2 regions of the Sphingomonas sp. SL1004 genome follow, and region 1 is predicted to be linked to the other one. Evidence: riboswitches for the same ligand, from Rfam matches in the RefSeq annotation. Region 1 holds a riboswitch; the other holds the start of a gene.
What was found. Region 1 has a riboswitch for thiamine pyrophosphate ahead of thiC (phosphomethylpyrimidine synthase ThiC). Riboswitches for the same ligand answer to the same signal wherever they lie in the genome.
Positions count from the first base shown of each region.

Region 2: it holds a riboswitch for thiamine pyrophosphate, as region 1 does, so the genes downstream of both, AC3D24_RS19380 (TonB-dependent receptor) here and thiC (phosphomethylpyrimidine synthase ThiC) in region 1, are expected to answer to the same signal.

Region 1 is NZ_JBYMUX010000001.1:2,848,963-2,858,078, reverse strand. It holds gene AC3D24_RS12905 (hypothetical protein) at 93-1,133, shown strand; gene AC3D24_RS12900 (sterol desaturase family protein) at 1,256-2,068, shown strand; gene AC3D24_RS12895 (DUF2141 domain-containing protein) at 2,022-2,423, shown strand; gene AC3D24_RS12890 (MipA/OmpV family protein) at 2,492-3,355, shown strand; gene AC3D24_RS12885 (ferritin-like domain-containing protein) at 3,695-4,714, shown strand; gene AC3D24_RS12880 (ferritin-like domain-containing protein) at 4,776-5,831, shown strand; gene AC3D24_RS12875 (outer membrane protein) at 5,910-6,791, shown strand; TPP riboswitch at 7,188-7,297, shown strand; gene thiC (phosphomethylpyrimidine synthase ThiC) at 7,338-9,116, shown strand, end outside.
Region 2 is NZ_JBYMUX010000001.1:4,194,882-4,203,997, forward strand. It holds gene AC3D24_RS19370 (alpha/beta hydrolase) at 1-800, opposite strand, end outside; gene AC3D24_RS19375 (hypothetical protein) at 1,062-1,424, shown strand; TPP riboswitch at 1,493-1,602, shown strand; gene AC3D24_RS19380 (TonB-dependent receptor) at 1,713-3,959, shown strand; gene AC3D24_RS19385 (phosphotransferase enzyme family protein) at 4,021-5,166, shown strand; gene pnuC (nicotinamide riboside transporter PnuC) at 5,163-5,741, shown strand; gene msrB (peptide-methionine (R)-S-oxide reductase MsrB) at 5,854-6,303, shown strand; gene AC3D24_RS19400 (hypothetical protein) at 6,352-6,813, opposite strand; gene AC3D24_RS19405 (DUF4126 family protein) at 6,833-7,291, opposite strand; gene AC3D24_RS19410 (hypothetical protein) at 7,482-7,760, opposite strand; gene AC3D24_RS19415 (hypothetical protein) at 7,886-8,026, opposite strand; gene AC3D24_RS19420 (YciE/YciF ferroxidase family protein) at 8,239-8,754, shown strand; gene AC3D24_RS19425 (SPOR domain-containing protein) at 8,965-9,116, shown strand, end outside.

The sequences.
Region 1 (9,116 bases):
ATGCAATCCTGCTGTTGAGGCTGAACTTTGCTGATCCAATGATATCGTGATTTTCGAGCGAGATAGTCTCGATTTTATCGAAGGAAGTTTCAGTGGCCCAATACACCAGTGTTCTTTTGCGACAGAATCTCTCCGATCAGGGGCTGATCCCTCGCACCGGCGGGTGGACCGCCACGCCCGATCTCATCGCCGCCGGCACCGCGCCGATCGCCGATCCACAAGGCACTTTCAGCGCCGCAGCAAGCTATGCGACCGATCCTACGCAACCGGTGGTCGAGAACGCGCCGAACTATTTCTACGTGCGCGGTATCAACCTCGATAGCAGTGCGACGACCGCCGAGGCACGGGTGTTCTATGCACCGCAATCGTTGTTCCTCTATCCGGTCCAATGGCTGCAGAACGCGATGCAGACATCGCGTGGCGCCAATGTCAGTCCGATCGCATCGATAGCGCCGAACGGAATCGGCGTCACGACCGATCCCTTTTCCTGGGTGCCGCCCACGACCGACCAGCATTATTGCTTGATCGGTTTCATCTCGACACCGGCGGTGCCGTTCTCGACCCAGCAGCCGCCCAACGCGGTCTCGTCGCTCGACGATCTTGCCGCCTGGATCGGCAACACCGGCGGCACCGGCTGGCATAATGTGCAATGGGCGAGCAGCTCGGCCACCTTCACCAACTCGACGGTCTACCCCGCGTCGAGCACGGCATCGTCGATCCATATGTCGCTGACGTGCACCGGGCTTCCGGTCGGTTCGGAAGTCTCGTTTTCGTGCGGCACGCCGTTGCCCGACGGGACCGTCATCAGCCTGCCGAAGACGGTCGTCCCATCCTCGGGCCAGATCGGCTTCTTCCTACCGTTGGAGATCCCCGCGAACTGGACCTCGCCGATCAGCTACAGCTATTATGCCAATGGCGGGACACCGCTTCCCACCTTTAGCCTGGCGATGAGCGCGTCGATCGTCAAACAGTCCGACGACGACGCCTTCGCCGCCTTCGCACGGCCTGCGCACGAGGTGTTCCCGAACCATCACCTGGTCGATCTTGCGTCGGGCAAGCTGCTCGCCGTCGGCGACATGCCGGTCGATTACATCATTCCGGTGGGCAGCGACGTGACCTACCTGACCGTTTGACCTTTCTCACCCCGGCGCAAGCCGGGGTGACTTGGCAGGCAGGCGACGAGCCCGGCGCTCCAAGGCTCGATCTTGAGCTGGAGCCCCATTACCCCGGCGCGCAAACGCCCTATAAGAGCCTCATGTGGCTCGCCATCCTCCTCTCCGCCGCGGCGATGACCGCGATCGTCGGAATCCGCTATCTGATCGTCTCCGGCGCGTTCGCCGCGGCGACCCGCGCCCGCCATCCCGGCCTTTACCGCGGCCTCGACGTACAGATGCGGCGCGAAATTCTGTGGAGCATCGCCTCCGCCGCGATCTACGGCGTGCCCGCGGGGATCGTCGCCTGGGGCTGGCAGAATCGCGGCTGGACGCGCGTCTATACCGACGTCCACGCCTATCCGCTCTGGTATCTGCCGGTGTCGGTGCTGCTGTTCCTGTTCGCGCACGATACGTGGTTCTACTGGACGCATCGCTGGATGCACCGGCCGGCGCCGTTCAAGCTCGCGCACGCGGTGCATCATGCCAGCCGCCCGCCGACGGCCTGGGCGGCGATGGCGTTCCACCCGATCGAGGCGATCACCGGCGCTGTGATAATTCCGCTACTGGTGTTCTTGATTCCGATCAATGTCGGCGCGCTGGGGCTGGTCCTGACCATCATGACGGTTATGGGAGTAACCAATCACATGGGATGGGAGATATTCCCGCGGTTCATGTGGCGGGGAGCATTGGGAGGATGGCTGATAACGGCCAGCCACCATCAGCGTCATCATGAACAATACGGATGCAATTATGGGCTATATTTCCGAGTCTGGGATCGGCTCTGCGGCACCGACCGAGGCCTTGGCGATTTCGCGAAATCGCATGCCAGGGCGCGGGCGAAAGCTGCGGTTGGTAGCGGCGGCCGGAATGGCCTGGGCGATGCTGGCAGCGGCGGCGCCGGTCACGCGGCTTGACGTCGAGGTCGACAATCTCCGCTCGGCAAAGGGCCTGATCCGAATCTGCCTCACCGCCGACCCCAAGAACTTCCCGGCCTGTGTCGACGATGCCAACGCGCTCACCCGCTCGCTGCCCGCCAGCGTGCACACTACCAGTTTTCCAGGCCTTCCCCAGCGCGGTTACGCGCTCGCGGTGATCCATGACGAGAACAGCAACGCCAAGCTCGACACCTTCGCCGGCATCCCGCGCGAGGGCTATGGTTTTTCGCGCGATGCTGCTGTCCGGTTCGGTCCGCCACGCTTTTCCGCAGCCCGGTTCATGGTCGCCGGTGATGCTGAAATGCAACAGGTGAAGATGCGTTACATCTTCTGACGGATCATGACGGACCGAAACCACTTTCACTTCGTTCCGCGATGGAACCTTTTCTCCGGAGCATTTCCTTGCGCGCATTCTCTCTAGTCCTGACTGCCGCAACCGCGGCATTGGCGATCGCCACCCCGGCTCTCGCCCAGAACTCCGCACCGCCGACGCCGGCCCCCGATCTCGGCCCCGACAACTACCGCGTCACGGTCGGCGTCGGTGTCGCGTCGCTGCCCGATTACGAGGGCGCAGACAGCAATTCGTGGACGCCGGGCGCGGTCGCGATCGGTAAGGTCGCCGGCCATGACTTCTTCACGCGCGGCACGCAGCTTTATGTGAACCTGATCCCGACCAATAGCGATGTCGGCATCAGTTACGAACTCGGCGTCATCGGCGGCATCCGCACCGATCGCACCGGCAAGGTCGACAATCGTCAGGTCCGCGCACTCGGCAAGATCGACACCGCGTATGAACTCGGCGGCTATGTCGGCATCGCCAAGACCGGTGTGATCACCAGTGATTACGATACGCTCACCGCGCGCGTCGCCTATGTCCACGACGTTTCGGGCACGTACGACAGCTACGTCATCACGCCGCAGATCAACTATACGACGCCGCTCTCGATCCGCACGCTTGTCTCGCTCGGCGTTGCCGCGGACTATGCCGGCAAGGGCTTCGGCCGCACTTATGCGGCGGTAACGCCGATCGGCACGCTGGCCAGTGGCCTGCGCACCTACGATATCAACGATAGCGGCTTCCGTCGGGTCAATGCGTCGTTCTTCGTGCTGCAGAGCCTGTCGGGCGATCTGCGTCGCGGCTTCGGCGTCGGCGCAGGCGTGCTCTATGGTCGCATGCTCGGCAAGTACAAGGACAGCCCGATCGTTGCCGACGTCGGCGATGCGGATCAGTGGTTGGGCGCTGTCGGACTGACCTACACCTTCTGAAGCCATAGACGGTCGGCGTGACCAAGGGCCGCCGCAATTCTGTCAGGCTGGAGGGCTCGTTTCCCCGCAAAGGTCGGGCCCATATTGGGCTTCCTCCTTCGCGGGAGAGCAAGGAAACGTAAGCCGTTCCCGTCTGATCTAATTATTTTCGATAGGGTCTTGAACCCTGCATCCAAAAGCCGTCCGCAGTCGTTACTCGACGCGGACGGCTTTTTTTATGTCCGCAATCGAGGGTGTTACGATCGGGTTCGTTAATTCGAACCTCGTCTGGTGCTGGTCGATTGCGCGATGGCCGCAGAGCATATCGACGTCCGCAACAGCAAGGGGAGGACCCTGAATATGACTGAGAGCGTGCACCTGATCGAAGCCCTCGATGCCCGCGTAGAGCGACGCAACGACCGGCGTGACTTCTTCAAGAACGCGCTCGGCGCTGCTGCGATCACCGCAGCGGGTGCGACCGCGCTCTCGTTCTCCACTTCGGCTGCGGCCCAGTCCGTCACCGACGCCGACGTCCTCAACTTCGCGCTCAACCTCGAATATCTCGAGGCGCAATTCTATTCCTATGCCGCCTACGGCACCGGGCTCGACAACAGCCTGCTCTCCGGCACCGGCAACCAGGGTGCGGTCCGTGGTGGTCGCCAGGTCAATTTCACCGATCCGATCGTCCGTCAGTACGCGCGTGAGATCGCGCAGGACGAGATCGCGCACGTCAAGTTCCTCCGCACCGCGCTCGGCACCGCCGCCGTGGCGCAGCCGGTGATCGACGTCAGCGTCTCACCGACCAGCGCCTTCTCGCTCGCCGCCCAGGCCGCCGGGCTCGTTCCCGCTGGCACGGCATTCGATCCCTACGCCACCGACGAGGCCTTCCTGCTCGGCGCGTTCATCTTCGAAGACGTCGGCGTGACCGCGTACAAGGGCGCTGCCCCGCTGCTCACCAGCAAGGCGTATCTCGAGGCCGCCGCCGGGCTGCTCGCAGTCGAGGCGTATCACGCCGCGATCGTTCGCACGACGCTATACGGCAAGGGTATCGCGACCCCGTCGCTGCGGACGTCCGCAGATGCTATTTCGAAGGCCCGCGACAGCCTCGACGGCGGCGGCGCCAACACGACGATCTTCGGCACCAACGATATCGATCAGGGCATCTCGTCGTACAGCGCGACGCCGATCAACCTCGCCACCACGCAGGCCGCGGTGACCGTGTCGAACATCGTCCCGCTCGACAGCAACGGCGTCGCCTACAGCCGCTCGACGAGCCAGGTGCTCAACATCGTCTATCTCAACAGCGGTGCGGCATCTGCCGGCGGGTTTTACCCGAACGGCATGAACGGCAACATCAAGACGAGCATCGCGGCAGCCTGATCGATCCGTCTGATCGCAGCCTCGCCAAACGCTCTTCTTCGCTATTCAGGGGATTAACCCAATGACCGATCTCAATACCAAGCTCGAGATATTCGACGCGATCGCCGCCCGCCGTAACGAACGCCGCGGCTTCCTCCGCTTCGCCGGCGGTTCGGCCCTCGCCATCGGTGGTGCAAGCCTGCTTTCGGCTTGCGGCAATGACGATTCCGATCTCGCGCCTGCGCCGACGCCGACGCCCACGCCGACCCCGGCAGCCGCACTCAACGATGCCGACGTGCTCAACGTCGCACTGAACCTCGAATATCTCGAAGCGCAGTTCTACGCGTTCGCGGCATTCGGCGTCGGCCTGAACGCCAGCCTGTTGACCGGCATCGGTACGCAGGGCGCCGTCACCGGCGGCGCACAGGTGCCGTTCCAGGACGCCGTCGTCCGTGAGTATGCGCGCGAAATCGCGATCGACGAAGTCGCACACGTCGCCTTCCTGCGCTCGGCTCTCGGCACTGCCGCCGTCGCCCAGCCCGCGATCGATATCTCGGTCGGCACGGCAGCCGCGCCGGGCGCGTTCACGGCAGCCGCCCGTGCGGCCGGCGTCATCGGTGCGACGGGCGTGTTCAACCCCTATGCCGACGACAACAGCTTCCTGCTCGGCGCGTACATCTTCGAGGACGTCGGCGTTTCGGCCTACAAGGGTGCCGCACCGCTGATCGCCAACAAGACCTATCTCGAGGCGGCCGCCGGCATCCTCGCGGCAGAGGCGTATCATGCAGGGCTGATCCGTACGATCCTGTACCGCAAGGGTCTGCAGACGCCGAACCCGATCCCGTCGCTGATTACCGCCGCCAACCAGATCAGCGACGCACGCGACAGCCTCGACGGCACCGTCACCAACGCGACGACGGGCGTGATCGGCGACGACGATCAGGGCATCACCGGTTCGGATCCGACGATCTCGAACATCGTGCCGACCGATGCCAACGGCCTGGCGTACAGCCGCTCGGTCGCTCAGGTGCACAACATCGTCTACCTGACGCCCACGGCACGGATCGGCGGCGGCTTCTTCCCCAACGGGACGAACAACCGCCTCGATTCACTGCGGACCAGCGGCGCCAACGCGTGATCGCAGCCACCGACTAAATCAGAAACCTCGGATCGCGGCGCATTCAGGAGCGCCGCGATCCTTGTTTGGGGAACGACCATGAAGCACCTTACGAAGCTCACGACGCTCGCCGGCCTTACCGTCGCGGGCCTTTTTGCCGTTCCGGCCCAGGCGCAATTGTTCTCGCAGGAAACTACCGCGGACCGTCCGTTCTCGGGCGTCTATGTCGGCGCGGCCGGCGGGTATGACGTCCAGAAGAACGACGTCGGCTCGTCGATCCTGTTCGATCGCAACGGCGACGGCAATTTCAACGAGAACGTCAACACCATCACCGGCGCCAACGCCTTCTCGCCGGGCTTCTGCAACGGCTCCGCGCGCACCGGTGCGGCGGCCTATGGTTGCCGCAACGACGATGACGGCTGGGCCTATTACGGTCGTGCCGGCTTCGACGCACAGCGCGGCAACATCGTCGTCGGCGTCGTCGGCGAATTCGGCAAGACCGACATCACCGACAGCACCTCCGGTTTCTCGACCACGCCCGCCAGCTACACCATGTCGCGCAAGGTCGACTGGGAAGCCTCGGTCCGCGGTCGCGCGGGCTATGCCATCAACACCACGCTGTTCTACGGCACGTTCGGCGCGGGCTATGCCAAGATCGACAATCTGTTCTTCACCACCAACACCGCCAACGCGTTCGCGGCGACCGGTTCGAAGAACCAGTGGGGCATTCTCGGCGGCGGCGGCATCGAGCAGAAGCTGACCAAGAACATCTCGATCGGCATGGAATACATGTACCACCAGTATCAGGACAACGACGCCCGCGTCCAGGTAACGGCCGGCACCGCGCTTGCCGGCAGCCCGGTGTTGCTCGCCAACAACCCCTTCCTGATCGCCCCCAATACCACCGGCACCACCTTCCGCCGCAGCGACGAATATTTCCGTTGGCACAGCCTGCGTGGCACGGTGAGCTTCAGGTTCTAGGCGCCGGGCGGCCTGCACCAACTTGGCGCAGGACTCGCCCCAGCCCGGCCAGCGCAGCAAAGCACGCCACAAGGCGTAGCTTAGCTAACGACTGACGGCGCGCGGAGTAAGGAAAAGGCCGTTGCCCCAACCCGGGCAGCGGCCTTTTCCGTTTCAGCAAGCGTGCGCTCACCATCAAAAACCCGCCCCCCACTACCACCACCCCGGCGAAGGCCGGGGCCCAATTGGCAAGGCGGATATAACGAAGCACATCGCGTCGTTATCGCCGTCCCCCAATTGGGCCCCGGCCTTCGCCGGGGTGGAGCATTATCGAGCGTGCAATAATCACTGAGCCTCGCACACCCCGCACCGCCAACCCGCTTTTCCCATTGCACCCCACCCCCAGCCCCCTATGCTCACCCCACCCCGGGGGAGCGCTTATCCGCGCTTGAGAGGAAGGCAGGAGCCTTCGACCCGCTGAACCTGATCCGGTTGATACCGGCGGAGGGAGGGAGCGGTCGCCACAGAACCGTAAACCTTTGCTCCGAGACCCGTAGGAGCAAGCGCATGGCCGATTACGAAGCACGCACCGAAAAGCCCGCAGCAACCGCAGACATCGGCGTAACCACCGGCCCGATCCGAGGCTCGCGCAAAATCCACGTCGCGGTCCCGACCAGCCCAGACGTCCGCGTAGCCATGCGCGAGATCGTCCTAGACCCATCCTGCAGCGAACCCCCGCTACGCATCTACGACACCAGCGGCCCCTACACGGACCCCCGCGCGACAATCGACATCAACGCCGGCCTCCCCCAACTCCGCCGCGCCTGGATCGAAGCCAGAGGCGACGTGGAATCCTACGAAGCCCGAGAACTCCGCCCCGAAGACAACGGCCAGCTAGGCCCCGATCGCTCGGGCGGCGTCCCCCAGTTCCCCGCCACCATCAAGCGCCCCCTTCGCGCGCGCGCCGGCGCCAACGTCAGCCAGATGCACTACGCCCGCCGAGGCATCATCACCCCCGAAATGGAATACGTCGCCACCCGAGAAAACCTCGGCCGCGCCATGCTGAAAGACTACAAGCGAGACGGCGAATCCTTCGGCGCACAGATCCCCGATTTCGTAACCCCCGAATTCGTCCGCGACGAGATCGCCCGCGGCCGCGCGATCATCCCCAACAACATCAACCACCCCGAATCCGAACCGATGGCGATCGGCCGCAACTTCCTCGTCAAGATCAACGCCAACATCGGCAACTCCGCGGTCGCCAGCAACGTCGCCGCCGAAGTCGACAAGCTCGTCTGGTCGATCCGCTGGGGCGCGGACACGGTGATGGACCTCAGCACCGGCCGCAACATCCACGACACCCGCGAATGGATCCTCCGCAACTCGCCGGTCCCGATCGGCACCGTCCCGATCTACCAGGCGCTCGAAAAGGTCGGCGGCGTCGCCGAGGACCTCACCTGGGAGATTTTCCGCGACACCCTCATCGAGCAGGCCGAGCAGGGCGTCGATTACTTCACGATCCACGCCGGCGTGCGCCTCGCCTACATCCCGATGACCGCGAAGCGCGTCACCGGCATCGTCTCGCGCGGCGGCTCGATCATGGCGAAATGGTGCCTCAGCCACCACAAGGAGAGCTTCCTCTACGAGCGCTTCGACGAGATCACCGAGATCATGAAGGCCTACGACATCGCCTACAGCCTCGGCGACGGCCTGCGCCCCGGCAGCATCGCCGACGCCAACGACGAAGCGCAGTTCAGCGAACTCTACACGCTCGGCGAACTTACGCACCGAGCATGGAAGAGCGACGTCCAGGTCATGATCGAAGGCCCCGGCCACGTGCCGATGCACAAGATCAAGGAGAACATGGACAAGCAACTCGAAGTTTGCGGCGAAGCGCCCTTCTACACGCTAGGGCCGCTCACCACGGACATAGCCCCCGGCTACGACCACATTACGAGTGGTATCGGCGCCGCAATGATCGGCTGGTACGGCACCGCGATGCTCTGCTACGTCACGCCGAAGGAGCATCTCGGCCTCCCCGACCGCGACGACGTAAAAGTCGGGGTCATAACCTACAAACTAGCCGCCCACGCCGCCGACCTCGCCAAAGGCCATCCCGCCGCCCAGATGCGCGACGACGCCCTGTCCCGCGCCCGCTTCGAATTCCGCTGGAGAGACCAGTTCAACCTCTCCCTCGACCCCAACACCGCCGAGCAATACCACGACCAGACATTGCCGGCAGAAGGCGCCAAGACCGCCCACTTCTGCTCGATGTGCGGCCCAAAATTCTGCTCGATGAAGATCACGCAAGAGGTGCGAGACTTCGCGGCGAAGCAGAACGCGCCA
Region 2 (9,116 bases), 1.3 Mb from region 1:
TAGTTGCCGAACCACTTGAGCATTGCCGTATTGAGCGGCTTGGCGTCGGCCGAATCTTTGCGCGACGGAAGATCCATGCTGCTGTTGGCGATCGGATAGACCGACAGGATGTGGACCGGCTTCGTCAGATTGTTGTCGCGTGCATAAATTGCGGTCGCGACCGCGAGATTGCCGCCTGCGCTTTCGCCGGCGAGCGCGATCCTAGTCGTGTCGCCACCCCAGGACTGTGCGTTTTGGATCACCCAGGCATAGGCGGCGAAGGCGTCGTCATGCTGTGCCGGGAACTTGAATTCCGGCGCATGCCGATACTCGACCGACACGACGATCGCGTTCAGTTGCTTCGACAAAAGGCGGGGTGCGGAGTCATACGTGTTGACGTCGGCGATCACCCAGCCGCCGCCGTGATAATAGACGATGACCGGCATCGGTGCGCCGGTTGCCGCGACGGGCTTGTAGATGCGGGCGAACTGCATCGGATCGCTGCCATAGGGCAGGTCCTGCGTCGTCACTGCCGGATCGGGCGCGGTCGACAGACCCTTTTGACGCATCACCGCGCGCGCTGCATCTGCAGCCGACGGCTGGATCCGTGCCTTGACCGGGGTCAGCGTCTCGATCGGCTTGGCACCCAGTATCGGGAGCTGGTTGAGCACCGCCTGCATGTCCGGCGCTGCGGCAGCAGGTTGCGTTGCGATATGCTGCAAAACCGGTGGCGGCGGTGCGTTTGTCGACGTGGTGGACTGCGCGATCGTGGCACCCGAGGTCCCGATCAACGCTGCTGCAACAAGAAGTTTCATCGTCATTGTGGTTAACGCCCTGTATCTGCCCCGCGTACCAAGCTTCGCAGGGGGCAGATCGTTCCGATTTTTCCCTGCAGATATGGCCGAACTAACCCAGATTAATCAGAAACTTCCGCTGCCTGCCCCGGTGTCTGCCCCGGTGGCTCTCCGCACTGGCCAGCATATCGGGTCAGGACCAAAGTGATTGACGATGCGCGGTTCGGTATCGACAGCACGATCGGCGTGCCGCGTTCGAATTGATGAGCGCGAACTGGAGTCGAGAACGTGGCAGACGAGGTTTCGAAGGCGTGGAGCGGTGCGACCGTCCGTATCTGGCTGGCGAGTCGGGCTGAGGCGGCGCGTGCCGATCAGGTCGTCGCGGAGAAGGGCGGCCGCGACCGGCAGGACGATTGCGACAAGGCGACCGCGGAGGAAATGGTCTGTTCGCTGATGAACCGGAATGCGGTGATCGAGACGCAGGACGCGTTCGCCAAGGGGCTGGCAACGCTGCTGGATCGCGACGAGTATGTCTGGAGCGGCGTATACAACGACACGCGCTTCGACCGGCACGTGCGATCCTACATCAAGAAACTGGTGAAGATGGCGAAGACCAATACCGGCTTCGAGAACATCACCCATTATCAGTAAGCCGTTCGCTTCGTCGCGGCGATGGTACGACGATAGCACTTTCCACACACCCTGGGACCGCCTAAGCGGCGCCATCCCCGGGGGGCCGCTCATGCGCGGCTGAGAGGTGGGCAGCAGCCCATGACCCGCTGAACCTGATCCGGCTGATACCGGCGTAGGGAGGGTCTGCGGCTGGCCCGTCGTCCCTCCGATTGGAGTGGACATGAGCGTTTTCGACACTGGTTTTCCGTTTTGACCCGCATCGTACGAGCGGCTTCGCAGCGCCGCGTGAGGTGGCTCGCCGTGGCCTTGTCCACGACGATCGTCGCGACGTCAGCGTCGGCGCAGGTGGCATCCGATACGGCTGAAATCCGGGTCGTCGGCAAGCCCGATCCTGCCGGCCTTCTGCCCGATCAAAGCGCGCCGAAAGCGCAGAGCGCGATCTCGTCGGACTTCATCGTGAAACAGGCGCCGACGCTCAACGCGTTCCAGCTGGTGACGTTGCTGCCCGGCGCGAACGTAGCGTCGAGCGATCCATACGGCCTGTCGACGAGTTCTAGCCTGACGTTGCGCGGTCTCGGCCAGGACGAGATCGGCGTGCTGATGGAAGGCGCGCCGCAGAACGACATCGGCTATTATTATGCATACCCGTCACAGTTCGCCGACCCCGAGAATCTGCGGCGGATCACGCTCGCGCAAGGTTCTGCCGATATCGGTTCGCCGACCGTGGGTGGGGCTGGCGGGCTGTTGTCGCTGGCGCTCGACGATCCCAAGACGCATCCGGCCGGGGTCGTCGACCTGTCGCTCGGCAGCTACGCGGCGCGGCGCGGCTTCGTGCGGATCGATAGCGGGACGATCGGTCAGACCGGGCTGAAGGCGTTCCTGTCCTATTCGAACACGCGTGCCGACAATTGGCGCGGCGCGGGCCACGACACCCGCCAGCACATCGACGCCAAGCTGCTGAACGAATGGGGCAACGGCAACCGCGCCAGCCTTGCGCTGTCGTACAATGATGCGAATTCGTCGAGCTATCCGAGCCCGACGCTGGCCGAATGGAACGCGCAAGGTCGCGGGTTCAATTACGACAAGCGGTATAGCGAGGGGAACACCAACTACTGGCGGCTGTACCGCGCGCCGTTCCGCAATCTCTACGGGTCAGCACCGGTGCATCTTGTGCTGAGCGACCGGCTTGCGCTCGACAGCACGAGCTATCTCCAGTTCGGATATGGCAATTCGCCTTACGGGACGCAGCTGACCACGACCGGCAATTATCTCGGCACCGAAGAATTGGCCCAGCCGATCGCGCTGCCGGGTGCTGTAGATGGCTTGGCGACGGTGCTCGGCAATTATACCGGCGATCAGATGCGGACCGGCAACGTGAGCAAGCTGACCCTGAAGGCGGGGGTGCATACGATCACGGCCGGGCTCTGGTTCGACTACGGCACCGACCGCGTCACGCAGTCGTACACGAGCGTCGACGCGGACGGACAGCCGTTCGATCGCTGGGGCTACCGCGCCAAGGCGATCCGCACCGCCGACGGGCGCCTGCTCGCCTATGAGAACCAGCGCACGGTTACGGTGACGAAGAGCTTTTTCGTCGCCGACAGCATACTCGTCGCGCCGCGGCTGACGGTCGATGTCGGGTTCAAGGGCGTCGACTTGCTACGCAACGGCCGCAATTACCTGCCGGGGCCGCAGGACACGGTGCGCAAGGACAGTTTCGCAGCGCTGCCGCGCGCCGCGGTGCATTACCGGATCGACGATCGGCAACAGGTTTTCGCCAATATTACGACCAATTTCCGCACGCCGAACGAGTTCACGCTCTACAACAGCTATTATGGCGGCGAGGTGGTCACGCAGGGCACCAACGCGCTCAAGAACGAATATTCGGTGTCGCAGGAACTGGGCTATCGCTTCATCGGCGAGCAGCTTTCGGCATCGGTTACCGGCTTCCACTACACGTTCCGCAACCGGCAGCTGGCGACCGTGATCGACCAGGGCGGCGCGCAGGTGAACGCGACGCTCAATGCCGGCGGGCAGACCTCGTACGGCGTCGATGCCGAGATCGACTACCGTCCGATCGCCGGTGTCAGCCTGTATCTGTCGGGCGAGTATCTGCATGCGCGGATCGACGACGACCTGCCGGTCGGCGGGGACTTCCTACCGACCAGGGGCAAGCATGCGGTATCCAGCCCGACCGTGCAGTTCGGCGCGGGCGGCACGTATGACGATGGGCGCTTTTTCGGCAGCGTCGCGTCGAAATATCTTGGCCGGCAATATGCGACGTTCATGAACGACGAGCGGATCAAGGGCTATGCGACGTTGGACCTGTCGGTCGGTATGCACCTCGCGGAATGGCTCGACGGCAAGCGCACCGATTTGCGGATCAATGCAATCAACGTCACCGACCCGCATGTCCTGGCCGGCGTGCAGGCGGTCAGCACCAACGCGCAAGATACGGTCGGCCGCGGCGGCACCGTCATCGCTGGCGCGCCGCCGGCCTATTATATCGGCAGCGGGGCGGCGGTGATGGCGACGGTCTCGCGGGCGTTCTGAGGTGAACGCCGTGTCCGCACCCGCACCTGCACCCGCGCCCGCCGATCATCTGGTCCACGGCATGGGCACCGAGATGGAGCCGCCGACCTGGCCCGCGATCACCGCGGAGGACGCCGTGGACACGCTCGCGCGTTTTCCGGCGGCGGGACGGATGACGGCGCTGCATTGGCATTCCCCGCGGCCGTTCTCCGCGGCGGCCTTGGTCCATACGACGCGTGGCGCGCTGTTGCTGAAGCGGCACCATCGCCGCCTTCGATCGATCGAGGGGCTGGCCGAAGAGCATGCGTTCATCGCGCATCTGGCGAATGCAGGCGTGTCGGTGCCGGAAATCCTGGCGACGGCGGACGGTGGCAGCGCGGTCGCGATCGGCGCATGGACGTACGAACTGCACCGCGCGGCGCCGGGGGCGGACCTGTACCGCGACCGGCTGTCGTGGACCCCGTTCCTGTCGCACACGCAGGCGCATGCCGCCGGCGTGGCGCTGGCTCGGTTGCACAGTGCGGCGCGCAGTTTCGCAGGCCCCGCGCGTCTGCAGCAACCTCTGGTCGCCAGTTTCACGATCCTGCCCGCGGCCGATCCGATGGCAGCAGCTGAGGCCTATGTCGCCGCACGTCCGGCGTTGGCGCGGTTCCTGGCCACGCGACCCTGGCGGCAGGAGCTCGCGCGCCTGTTCGGTGCGCTGGGCGAAGGCCTGCCCGCGCTGCTGGCCGACCAGCCGCGCGTGTGGACGCATAACGACTGGCATCCGTCCAACCTGCTCTGGGCGGACGACGGCACGGTGCGGACGGTGTTCGATTTCGGATTGGCCGATCGCACCTGCGCGGTCCACGATATCGCCACCGCCATCGAGCGGACCGCAGTGCGGTGGCTTGATCTGGGGCTCGATCTGGGGCCCAATGTGGCGCTCGACCTGGGGCAGGGGGCGGACGATATCGGCGATCCCGACGCGGCGCTCGCTTTGCTTGCCGGCTACGCGACGGTCCTGCCACTGAGCCGCGCAGAGATTGCGACGATCGTGCGCCTGCTGCCGCTGGTCCATCTCGAATTCGCGCTGTCGGAGGTCGATTACTTCACCGACGTGGTCGCCGACCCGGCTTCCGCTGCGCTGGCATGGGACGGGTATCTGGTCGGCCATGCTAACTGGTTCCTGTCGGCGCCGGGACAGGTGTTCTTGCGACGGATCGACGGCGGGGCGCGCAGCGCATGACGCCGCTCGAGATCGTCGCGGTCATCGTCAGCTTTGCCGGGATCTGGCTCACCGCAAAACGTCGCATGCTGTGCTGGCCGGTCAACCTGGTCGCCTGCGCGCTGTATTTCTCGCTGTTCCTCGACGTCCGGCTTTATGCCGACATGGTGCTGCAGGCGCTGTTCGGGATCGCCATCCTGTATGGCTGGATCGCCTGGGCGCGCGGCAAGGACGATACGGGCGACGTCGTCGTGGCGCCGCTGCGCCCGGCGCGCGCGCTGGCGGGGCTGGCCGCGGGCGCGGTCGGCGCGGTCGCGATCGGGTGGTTCACCAGCCACCATACCAACGCGGCGCTGCCATGGATGGACGCCGCGCTGAGCAGTTTCAGCCTCGTCGCGCAATATTGGACCGCGCGGCGTCATTCGGCCAGCTGGCTGCTCTGGATCGCGGTCGACATCCTCTATGTCGGGATGTTCGTCGCCAAGGGCCTGATGCTGACTGCGGGCCTGTATGCGGCGATGATCGCGCTGGCCATCATGGGCTATCGTCGCTGGCGCGCCGCACGGCCCATGACCGCCGCGCACTTTCCAACCTGACGGTCATTTCGTCGGCGGCGGCGCGCACTATATTGCGGGAGCAACCTGTCGATCGAGCGTGGCACGCCCGGATCGATCGACCAACCGGCGCCGAGCCGAGGGAGAGACCCCGATGACCGACTATACCAAGACCGACGAAGCGATCGCCGCGCTGACGCCCGAGCAGTTCCACGTGACGCAGCAGGGCGGCACCGAACGGCCGGGGACGGGCGCCTATCTCCATACCAAGGAGCCGGGCATCTATGTCGATATCGTCTCCGGCGAGCCGCTGTTCGCGTCGGCGGACAAGTTCGATTCGCATTGCGGCTGGCCGAGCTTCACCAAGCCGATCGAGCCCGCCAACGTCGCCGAGCTGCACGATCGCACCCACGGCATGGTCCGGACCGAGGTCCGCTCCGCCGGTGGCGACAGTCATCTCGGGCACGTGTTCGACGACGGTCCGCGCGACCGCGGTGGCCTGCGCTACTGCATCAACTCGGCGTCGCTGCGGTTCGTACCGCAGGCCGAGATGGAGGCGCAGGGCTATGCCGCGTATCTCGATCAGGTCGATCAGGCCGACTGACCAGAAGGGGCGCGCTTCCCTCGGAAAGCGCGCCCTTCCTTTATGGTTTTACAAGCGTGATGCCGCTTTCGCCCCAAGCGCAGTCGCGAGGCCGAACGCGACGTGGTTCAGCGCGTGCATCCCGATCGTGCTCGCATCCGCCTGCCATTCGGGTTTCTTGACGCCGAGCAGCGGTCCGGTGATCCAGTGCATAGCGGCGTAGAACGCCAGCCCGAAGGCGACGCTCGACCGCACAACACCCGCATCCTCATCGACGGTCGCTGCGAACACCGCACCTGCGGCGGCGGACAGCAACAGATGGCCGCCCTGGATCACGGCCTGCTCGGCGGTGTCCGGCAAGCGCGTATCGGGCGGCACGTGTACACCCAGCTTGTGCGCGCTGGCCCGTTCCAGCAGCGCGAGTTCTGAGGGTTCGCCGTTCTTCGTCTCGCCCGCCATCAGCATCGCGGTGATACCGAGGCCCGCGACCACCCCGCCGAAGATCGCGCCGGCCATCCGTTTTCCGTCCATTGCCGTATCTCCCGTGAGGTTACGCGACGGCGGCGTGGTGGCGTACGATCGCTGCGGCGCCGGCAAGCACGGCGGCATCCTCGACGAACCCCGTCGGGGTCTGGCCGTGATCGGCCATCGCTGCCATGCGCAGTCGCCAGCCGGGATAGGAAGCGACGACCGCGGTGACCCCGCCGACCGCTGCCGCCAGCCAGCGGTGTTTGCGCGGGGCGAGTGCGGCGCCGGCGATCGCCGACGTGATGAAACGTGCGGTGAGGCCGATCGGGACGATCCGGTCGGGCGCGGTCTTCTGCTTGTCGCCCGCCATCTCGCCGATCGCCAAGGCCAGTGCGCCAGCCGCGACGAGCGGATGCGTCAGGATCTTCGGTGCACCGTTGTCGGTGGGCAATTCACCACGTGCCGCGGCGATCGCGACGGCCGCGAGTGGCGTCATCGCGCGCTGGCCACCGACCAGACCCATCTGGAAAGATGCAAGCATATCAAGCTCCTATGATGCTATTTGCACCGGGTAACGCTCGATCGGTTGATTTGGGTACGCATCCTCAAGGGCAATGCGGTCGAAGCGTACGGCTTCACATTTTGGTAGCGCAAGATACCGATGCGATACGGAGTCGCTTCTGTCCTCCGCGCGATCATCGCCTTGATGGCTGCCGAGCGCTGATCGGTGGTCAGCCCTCAGCCCCCGGCAGTCGCTCGGCCAAAATGGCAATGCCCTCGCCCGCGAAGCTGGTGTGCGCGCTTCCGTCGATCAGTATCGGGTGTTCGCTCGACAGCACCGCACCACTGCGGTGCTCGGGATCCAGCGCGAGCCAGTCGCGAACCGCGCGTTCGAGGTTGGTAACCTCCGCAACGTCACTGTCGCCGCGCGGGACGTTCTCCAGCGAGGCACTCATCCGCCAGTTGATCTCAGGCGTCTTGGTGCTGTCGCCCCAGGTTGCTTCTGCCATGTCGTTACCCCTCGCAGTCCATGTTGACCGTACGTGCTCGATACGCAAGCGGCGAGGTGGTGGCGTGGTTCCCTACCGAAACCTGCAGCGCGCCAGAACGGCAGCCGGAGGCGACGGAAGCAGGATCAGGCAGCGGTCGCAGTAGCGTGGTTTGACGCAGTATCGTTCGCGACTACCGCACGCGGCGGCGACGCTACCGTCATGTCCGACGCCCGCTTGGCACGGAGTTTGCGATAGTCGATATACAGCGCGATCAAGGAAAACATGGCAACCTCTGACAGGAAATTGCTGCGACGCAGCATCAGTCGGTCAATTCATCATCGCGCGGTTGCGAGCAAGTGCGTTCTCGCCAACTGCGATTGCGCAATACGCCACCGCAATGCGCGCGGCTGGCACAGGAAACTTCCTTCGGGGGGAGGGCGTTGGCAGATGACCGGAGCAGTTCGCTTCGCGGCATCAGCTGAGCGAGGACACTATCATGGGCCTGTTTTCAAAAGACATCGTGACGTTCGAGGATCTGTTCCTACACCAGCTGCAGGACGTGTATTACGCTGAGAACCAGATCACCAAAGCGCTCCCGAAGATGGTCGAGAAGGCGACGACACCCGCGCTGAAGGCCGGGTTTGAAACGCATCTGGAAGAGACCAAGGGCCAGATCGCGCGCCTCGAGCGGATCTTCGAGTTACTCGGCGAGAAGGCGAAGGCGGTAACCTGCCCGGCGATCGACGGCATCATCAAGGAGGCCAACGAGGTCGCTGGAGAGATCGCAGACAAGGCAGTGCTCGATGCGGCGCTGATCGCATCGGCGCAGGCGGTGGAGCATTACGAGATCACCCGCTACGGCACGCTGATCGCCTGGGCGGACCAGCTGGGCCGCAGCGAGATCGCCGCGATCCTCAAGGAAACGCTCGACGAGGAATATGCGACGGACGACAAGCTCACCGCGATGGCCACGTCAAAGGTAAATGCCAAGGCCGAGGCGGTCACCGCCTGAGCCGAAGGGCGCGGGAACGGGCCGAGTGAATCGGTCCGTTTCCCTTGCCACTGCGCCGGCCCGGCGCTCTGACTTGCGAGGTCGAGCGCGATAAGCCCCGGACATGCGGCGCGTTCGACGTTTTCATCGTTCGAGACACCCGTTTCGCCGTGCCGATGCCAACCGGATGTTGCCGGTTCGGCTCCGCTCTGGTCTAGGGACCGGAGCCTCATGATTCGTTCGTCCCATCATTTATCGACTGCCGTACTGGCGCTGGTGTTGGCAGCAGCTCCTTGTGCGGCGATCGCGCAGGAAGTCGTGCAGGCAATTCCGGGCACGACCGACGCCGACCGGCTCGGCGACGTGATGCGCCGCCTCGCCAG